Regions from separate parts of the Paraburkholderia sp. SECH2 genome, predicted to be linked through region 1. Evidence: riboswitches for the same ligand, from Rfam matches in the RefSeq annotation. Region 1 holds a riboswitch; the other holds the start of a gene.
The links. Region 1 has a riboswitch for glycine ahead of gcvT (glycine cleavage system aminomethyltransferase GcvT). Riboswitches for the same ligand answer to the same signal wherever they lie in the genome.
Positions count from the first base shown of each region.

Region 2: another riboswitch for glycine. It lies ahead of M0D66_RS11170 (D-amino acid dehydrogenase); the one in region 1 lies ahead of gcvT (glycine cleavage system aminomethyltransferase GcvT).

Region 1 covers NZ_JALPRH010000022.1:50,998-55,413, reverse strand. The annotation lists gene M0D66_RS28595 (oxidoreductase) at 1-890, shown strand, start outside; gene M0D66_RS28590 (hypothetical protein) at 1,092-1,445, shown strand; glycine riboswitch at 1,587-1,688, shown strand; glycine riboswitch at 1,722-1,881, shown strand; gene gcvT (glycine cleavage system aminomethyltransferase GcvT) at 1,962-3,080, shown strand; gene gcvH (glycine cleavage system protein GcvH) at 3,144-3,524, shown strand; gene gcvP (aminomethyl-transferring glycine dehydrogenase) at 3,619-4,416, shown strand, end outside.
Region 2 covers NZ_JALPRH010000005.1:8,318-12,733, reverse strand. The annotation lists gene M0D66_RS11180 (DUF6531 domain-containing protein) at 1-276, shown strand, start outside; gene M0D66_RS11175 (hypothetical protein) at 254-1,084, shown strand; gene M0D66_RS11170 (D-amino acid dehydrogenase) at 1,154-2,362, opposite strand; glycine riboswitch at 2,538-2,631, opposite strand; gene M0D66_RS11165 (LysE family translocator) at 2,769-3,401, shown strand; gene M0D66_RS11160 (GNAT family N-acetyltransferase) at 3,433-3,960, opposite strand; gene M0D66_RS11155 (helix-turn-helix domain-containing protein) at 3,973-4,416, opposite strand, start outside.

The DNA of each region.
Region 1 (4,416 bases):
CCGATCTCGACGCCCTGCTGGAGCTCGAAGAAATCGATTGCGTCGTCATCGCGACGCCCAACGACACGCACTTCGACCTGGCGCGCCGCACGCTGGAAGCAGGCAAGCACGTGGTGGTCGACAAGCCGGTCACGCTCACCGCCGCCGACGCCCACACGCTCGCCAACATTGCACTGGCTCGCAGCAAGCGGTTCGTCCCCTTTCATAACCGCCGCTGGGACGGTGATTTTCTGACCGTGCGGGATCTGCTTGCCAGCAGAGAATTGGGACGCATCACGCAATACGAATCGCATTTCGACCGTTTCCGGCCGGAAGTTCGGCAGCGTTGGCGCGAGGAAGCTTCGCGCGGCGGCGGCCTGCTATTCGATCTTGGACCGCACCTGATCGACCAGGCGCTGGCGTTGTTCGGCGCACCGCAGACCGTGTCCGCGACGGTTCGGACGCATCGCGATCAAGCCAGTGCACCGGACTACGTCCATATTCAGCTGGGCTACGGTGAATTCGAGGTGGTGTTGCATGCCAGCGCGTTGACTGCGTACGTCGCACCGAGGTTTACGATTCACGGCACGCAAGGGAGCTACGTCAAATACGGGCTCGATACGCAGGAAGATCAGTTGAAAGCCGGCTTGCGGCCGGGCGATGACGGGTTCGGCGCCGGCAATGCGCCCGGTGTGTTGCGTGTGCTTGAAGAGGGTCAGGAAGTCGAGCGGGAGGTGCCCACGCGCAACGGCGACTACGTCGGCTTTTATATTGCCTTGGCGGATGCCATTCAGAACGGCGCGAAATTTCCCGTCAGCGCTCAGGACGCAGTCGACGTCATGACAATCATCGAGCTTGCAGCCCGGAGTTCAGAAGAAGGCGTCCGATTGCCATTTGAACGCATTCGCTGACGTTTTCCTGCGCTACGGGCCGCTTTCTGCGCCATTGGCGGCAACACGCGAACCATGCCGCCGCCAATGGCAAAAAGCCTGACAAGCCCGAAAGGAACATAACGTTACAAATAACCCCGTCTCCGCGGTCAGCGTGAATCCCCGGCAATCCGTTGCTACCCCAGTAGCACCACAAAACGACAACGACTTCCCGGAGTGTCCATGCCCCGTATCGTCCGCGCACTAGCAGCATGCGCATTGCTCAGCTCCCTCGCCGCCTGCGTGGTGGCCCCTCAGCAACCTGCGCCGGCGCCGCGTCCTAACCCGCAACAAATTGCGGATCAGCGCTTCAACCAGGTCAACGGCCGGATCGACAACCTGAGCCGCCGCATCGACGCTCGCGTCAACCAAGGCTACTACCCGCCCCCGCAAGGCGGCGCGTTGCACCATCGTCTCGACGTGATCCGTCAGGAAGCTCACGACATGGCGGCGCAACACGGCGGCGGCCTGTCCGGCGACGAACAGCGCGTGCTGAACCAGGAACTGGACAACGCGGCACACGCCATCGGCGAATAATCGTGCCGGTTCAGGCACCGAAGCAAAGAAGCGCGGGCATCACGTCCCGCGCTTTTTTTGACTTTCGCGAACCCGCAGCGCCAACCCCCATGCCCCTTGCGGGCCTTTATTTGACAAGCCCCCGGCCCTCGCGTACATTCGCCGCACGCGTCGGGAGAGCGTGCTGGCCGCAGAAAATCGCAGGCCGCACCGCCGAAGGGGCACACCCGCAAACTCTCAGGCAAAAGGACCGACTGCGTCGAAGAACCCGCGCCCAGGCAACATCAAGGCACCGGTTTTTCGCACTCTGGAGAGCGGCAGTAGCCATCTGCATCGTTTAATCGAGCAGATTCTGGCAAGCTGCCCACCGAAGGGGCGCGCGTTTCACCGTAGCGATCAGGGCTTCACCATCGCACGGCAGCGCAATCTCTCAGGTATCGAGGACAGAGGGGTCATGCAACGCAATCGCTCGCAGGCATCAGCCGCGAGGCGTAGCGCCGCATGGCCTTTTTTGTTTCGCGAGACGCCTGAGGCCCCATGACCGAACTCAAACACACCCCGCTCAACGCCACCCATCGTGCGCTCAACGCTCGCATGGTCGATTTCGGCGGCTGGGACATGCCCGTCAACTACGGCTCGCAGATCGACGAACACCGCGCCGTGCGCACCGACGCCGGCATGTTCGACGTCTCGCATATGTGCGTCGTCGATTTCACCGGCGAGCGCGTGCGCGCCTTCTTCGAACACGCGCTGGCCAATAACGTCGCCAAGCTGCAAACGCCGGGCCGCGCGCTCTACTCCTGTCTGCTGAACCCGAATGGCGGTGTGATCGACGATCTGATCGTCTATTACTTCAGCGAGACGCACTTCCGCCTGGTCGTCAACGCCGGCACCGCAGAGAAAGACGTCGCCTGGTTCACCAAGCTCAACGCCGAAGGCAGCTACGGCCTGACCATCACGCCGCGCCGCGATCTGGCGATCGTCGCCGTGCAAGGCCCGAACGCCCGCGATAAGGTCTGGCAAGTCGCGCCGTCCAGCCGCACCTCCACCGAACTCCTTAAGCCGTTTAACGCCGCCATCGTCGACAACACGCCGTTTGGCGAACTGATGATTGCCCGCACCGGCTACACCGGCGAAGACGGCTTCGAAATCGTCCTGCCCGCAACGTCCGTTTGCGAGTTCTGGGACGCATTGGTGCGTCAAGGCGTGCGCCCCGCGGGTCTCGGCGCGCGCGACACGCTGCGTCTCGAAGCCGGCATGAACCTGTACGGCCAGGATATGGACGACAACGTCTCGCCGCTGGATGCCGGCCTCGCCTGGACCGTCGACCTGACCTCGCCGCGCGACTTCGTCGGCAAGGCCAAACTTGAGGCCGACGGCTCGCAGGCCTCGTTCGTCGGCCTGATCCTGCTGAAGGAAAACGGCAAGGCGGCAGGCGTGCTGCGTGCTCACCAGAAAGTCGTCACGCCGGAAGGCGAAGGCGAAATCACCAGCGGCACTTTTTCACCCACGATGCAGGAATCGATCGCCTTCGCGCGCGTGCCGAAAGGCGTGCAGCCGGGCGACACCGTTCACGTTCAGATTCGTGACAAAAACGTACCCGCAAGCGTGGTAAAACTGCCGTTCGTACGCAACGGCAAAGTGCTCGCAGTTTAAGCAGCCGGCGCGTGCGTCAATCTTTTTAAGTTCATACCGAATAACACCGCATAGGAGCATCCGATGAGCATCCCGGCCGATCTGAAATACACCGAATCGCACGAGTGGGTCCGCACCGAAGCAGACGGCACGCTGACGGTCGGCATCACCGACCACGCGCAGGAAGCGCTCGGCGACATCGTCTTCTTCGAAGTCCAGGAACTGGGCAAGACCGTCAACGCCGGCGACACCGTCGCCGTGATCGAGTCGGTGAAAGCCGCTTCCGATATCTACGCGCCGGTCTCGGGCGAAATCATCGAAGCGAACCCGGCCGTCGCCGACACGCCGGATGGCGTCAACAGCGCGCCGTACGAGAACTGGCTCTTCAAGATCAAGCCGGCTGCGGACGCATCGCAGGATCGCCTGATCGACGCAGACGCGTACGCAAAGTCCGTCGGCGCCTGATTCACCGCAAGTTGCACCATTACGTTTAAACCCGACAGGCGCGGCGCGTCCGATTCGACAGTCGAACGGACGCCCGCACCGCCAGGAACACCTCATGAAGCTCGAACACCCGGATCGTCTGATGAACCGCACTCCTCTCTCGCTCGCCGCGCTCGAAGTGCATGACGCCTTCGCTGAACGGCACATCGGCCCGGATTCGGCCGACCAGCAAGCGATGCTCGAAGCCCTCGGCTTCGCATCGCGCGCCGCGCTGATCGACGCGGTCATTCCGAAGACGATCCGCCGCACCGAAACGCTGCCGCTCGGCCCCTTCGCCCAGCCGAAGAGCGAAGCCGAAGCGCTCGCCGCGCTGCGTGAGCTGGCGGACAAGAACCAGGTGTTCCGCTCGTATATCGGGCAGGGCTATTACAACGCACACACGCCGACGGTGATCCTGCGTAACGTGCTGGAAAATCCGGCGTGGTACACCGCGTACACGCCGTATCAGCCGGAAATCTCGCAGGGCCGTCTGGAAGCGCTACTGAACTTCCAGCAAATGATCGTCGACCTGACCGGTCTGGCGATCTCGAACGCATCGCTGCTCGACGAAGCCACCGCGGCCGCCGAAGCGATGACGCTGCTGCAACGCGTCGGCAAGCCGAAGTCGAACGTGTTTTACGTCGCCGACGACGTGCTGCCGCAAACCATCGAAGTGGTGAAGACGCGCGCCACGCCGGTCGGCATCGAAGTGAAAGTCGGCCCGGCAGCGGACGCAGCGAACGCGAATGCGTTCGGCGTGCTGCTGCAATACCCGGGCGTGAACGGCGACGTGCGCGACTACCGCGCACTCGCTGAAGCCATCCATGCAGCAGGCGGCCACGTGGTGGTCGCTGCCGATCTGCTCGCGCTGACC
Region 2 (4,416 bases), on a different contig from region 1:
ATCTATTTGAATCGCTCGTACAATTACGCGAACAGTGGGGATGTGTCGCTCAGACGCCCCGATATCATGGCGGTCGATGTCAACGGCCAGACGCATGCAATAGAGCTCGCGTCGAGGACTGATATGGGGGCCAAGCTTCCAACGTTGACTGCTCGAAATAGGGCCGCCATGGGCAATCTGCCGGCATCAAATCGCGGCGAAATTATCGTTCTCGATCATCCGTACAACGCGTCCGACATCAAGAGCGTTTTGGATGACCTTATTTCCGGAATTTAGTGGGCGGATCATGTGCACAGGAATGGCGCTATATGGGACAGATCGAATAAGTCCGCTTGAAGCATACAAGGCCGGCCATGAGTTCTTTTCAGCAATGTCGGTCGACATAACGACTGCGGGATATACACGTTACATTGAAGTCGCTGGCGAGAGGGACGTCGAACTTGTTGAGGTTCCTTTCGACGAGCTCAAGAGCCTGATTGAATCTGGAGTCGCAACCGATTTCCGGATATACAACAACTCAGGTGGCCAGATACCTTGGCGCGCTTCGTTCGGCTACAACACGCCTTCCTTTGGCGGTTTTTTTGGTATTGATGCACAGATCGATGTTCAACTTGCGGATAGTGCCGACAAGTTTATCGACTACATCAAGCGAATAGCCACGAGTCTGAATGTCTCTTATGGAATAGCATATGAAGCGCCGAAGATGACCTCCGCGTTTTACTATGCAGCCGGGAGCAATCTCGCGAAACTGAAGCCATTTGAGAATCCGTCGGCCTTCGGCAAGGAAGTGCCAGGCGGATCTTATGGAGCGGCTCGCTATCAAGAAAGCATGCTAAGGATGGTGTATCCGATCAATGTTATAAGTGATCGTCACCTTAACATCGTGGTTGGTGGCATTCAGCTTAAAGAATGGATTGTCGCGGAAGACAATCGTGGATCCCTGCAGCCCATAGGGAATGACCTTTGGCTCTGGTTGGTGCCAGAAGCCGCCCTGGATTCAATCAATCAGCTATGCGGGGAAGCGGGAATCCTGATTTCATGGAAGCCGCAAGCAGTCCCGCGCCCAGGTCGAAAACTGCCTTGAAGGCACTGGAAACAGTGGAGAGTGCTGCCGGTGTCCTTGCGGGCACCGGGCCTGTCGCAAAAACGCCTACTAAATCACCCCCGCCAAAACCTGCGCCGTAGCCGCCGACAACGTCCACCCCAAATGCCCGTGCCCGGTGTTATAAAAAACACCTCGCCGTTTCCCACGCCCGACCTTCGGCAACATGCTCGGCAACATCGGCCTCAACCCCGCCCACGGAATCACCTTCGAGGTCGACACCTCAGGAAAATACCGTCGAGTCCAGTCGACCAGCGGCGCAATCCGATCCGACCGGATATCCCGATTGAACCCATTGATCTCCGCCGTCCCCGCAACCCTAAACCGGTCCACGCCAAGCCGGCTCGTCACGATCTTCGCGCTGTCGTCGAGCAAACTGACCCACGGCGCGTTCTGCTGACTCACTTCATCATCGAGACATACGGTGATCGAATAACCCTTAACCGGATAGACGTTCACGTGATCGCCAAGCATCGCCGCGAAGTCGCGGCTCTTCACACCGGCGCACACCACGATCCGCTCGAAAGCAAACCGTTGCGATTCACCTTCCAGATTGACCATCAACGAAAACCGACCCTCAGCCGGCTGCTCGATTGCCGTAATTTCCGCGTCGTAGTGAAACTCGACACCATGCCGCACGCAAGCTTCAGCCAACCCGCGTGTGAACTTGTGAATATCGCCAGTGGAATCGGAAGGCGTAAAAAATCCACCAAAAAAATCACCATGCAGCGTGGGCTCGATCGCGTGCAACTCGCTCGACGTCACCGGATTCCGCTCCAGCCCGCCTTCGCGCAGCAATTCATTCACCTTGCTGGCCGCATCGAATTCCTTGCGCGTCTTGTAGATGTGCAAGATGCCGCGCCGCTCCAGATCGAAGTCGATCCCTTCGCGCTCGGCTATCGAAAACAGGTGCTCGCGCGCCGCAATCGCGAGCCGCACCGTTTCAACGGTGTTCGTCCGGTAATGAGGAATCTGCCTTAGAAACTCGCCCATCCACGAATACTTGTGCCACGTGGGCATCGGATTGAGCAGCAGCGGGGCGTCGCGCGTGAGCATCCAGCGCAAGCCCTTGAGCACCGTGGCCGCGCTGTTCCAGACTTCGGCATTGCTGGCGGACAACTGGCCGCCGTTGGCGAACGAGGTCTCCATCGCCGCATAGCGATGACGTTCGAACACGGTGACGTGGTGGCCGCGCTGCGCAAGGGCGTGCGCAGTCGTAACGCCGGTAATGCCGGCGCCTATAACGGCGATTCGTGACATGACATGGTCCAGAGTAGTTGAGCATCACCGGTGTCGATTTCGTGTCGAAACCGGCGTCGATGCCCCATCTGTCCATGTACCTGAGAGTTTCTTCCTGTGAGCATACGCATCGCGATGCATGCGGTATGCAGGGAATCCCCTTCGGTGGGCGCGCATGGCGCCGCTCTCCAGATGTTCCAGCTGCGCGGTCCTTTTGCCTGAGAGTTTCCGGGGCGGTTGCTCCGTCGGCGTCGTCACAATCCTCTGACGATCTCTCCCGCGCTGCATTGCAGAACGGCTAGACGATACCGGGCAATAAATTTCGCCGCAAGTGTTTCTTTCGATGCAATGCGCCATCGGCACAGTACCAGTGGCATCGGCTATATTTAGCGGCACTGCCCGATTTCAATTCCCACAGGAGAACGCCGTGCCCGCTGCCACAACGTTGCTCGCCTTTGCTCTGGTCTCGCTCGGCATGGTGCTCACGCCCGGCCCGAACATGATCTATCTGATCTCGCGATCGCTCTGCCAGGGGCGGCGCGCAGGGCTTGTGTCGCTCGGAGGCGTCGCGCTCGGCTTTGTGTTCTACATGTTTTGCGCGGCGTTCGGTATCACCGCACTGCTGCTGACGGTGCCCTACGCGTACGACGCGCTGCGTTTCGGCGGCGCGCTCTACCTGCTGTATCTGGCGTGGCAGGCGGTCAAGCCGGGAGGCCGCTCGCCGTTCCAGGTGCGCGACCTGCCGCACGACAGCCGCCGCAAACTCTTCACCATGGGGCTCGTCACGAACCTCGCGAATCCGAAGATCGCGGTGATGTATCTGTCGCTGTTGCCGCAATTTATTTCACCGGAGCACGGCAGCGTGCTCACGCAGTCGATCGCGCTGGGTTGCGTGCAAATCGTCGTCTCCGTCACGATCAACGCGTTGATTGCGATCATGGCAGGTTCAATCGCCGGGTTTCTCGCTGGGCGGCCGGTATGGCTGCTGGTGCAACGCTGGCTGATGGGCACCGTGCTCGCCGGTCTGGCTGTACGGATCGCGCTCGATTCGCGCCGTTAAATCACGCGATGCAGACTCGCCTGCATCACGCTCACAGCGTCTTGTACATGATGGTGGTCGAATCAAGCCGCTCCTCCAGTGTGTCGCGGCAAAACTGCGGGATCACACCAGCCGTCTGATAACCGAGCGCGGCATAGAGCGGCTCGGCCTTGTCGCCGGTGCGCGTATCGAGCGTCAACAGGCTGCGCTGCAACTGGTGCGCACGCTGTTCCAGTTCCGCCATCAGCGCTTTGGCGATGCCCTGACGGCGGAACGACGGATGGACCAGCAGCTTGCGCACCTCGGCGCGATGACGCTGGTTCGGCATCGTGTCGTAATCAAGTTGCACGGTGCCGGCAATCGCCTCGCCATGGCGAGCAACAAAAAGCACCAGCGCACCCGCACGCAGCGACGGCAGCACCTTGCCGCGCCAGAACGCCTCACTTTCCTCGACGCTATACGGCAATACAAAGCCAACGCTCGCACCGTCACGGACGCAGGCACGCAGCAGCGCGCCGAGTTCGGGCAGATGGCGAACAAGGTCGTCGGCGGAAAAGGTCGTGATGCTGGTCGCGTTCATGGTGGCTCGAACTCAGACGATGAAGAGGATGTAGCGCGCCGCGCTATGCGAGGGCGTGACGAACGCGCTGGGACCGAACAGTTGGTAGCGCAGACAGTCGCCGGGTTGCAGATCGTGACTTCGGCCGTCGACGGTGATCTGCAGTTGCCCTTCAAGCAGGATCAGATGATGTTCGAGGCCGGCTCTCGGCGACGCGTCGTATGTGATGCGTACGCCGGCATCGAGTTCACACTCCAGCGCCTCGCCGCTCAGCGCCTGGGCGGGTGGCGACACGGAGCGGCGCCGGAAACCGACGCTCGAGTCGACCCAGATCGACTGCTCGTCGCGCGCCACCAGCGGCGCGAAGTCCTCTTCGACCATGTGCATGAGACGCGACATCGGCAAGCCGTAGGCCACGCAGAGCTTGCCCAGCACACTCGCCGTGGGGCTCACGGCGGCGTTCTCGAGGCGCGAGAG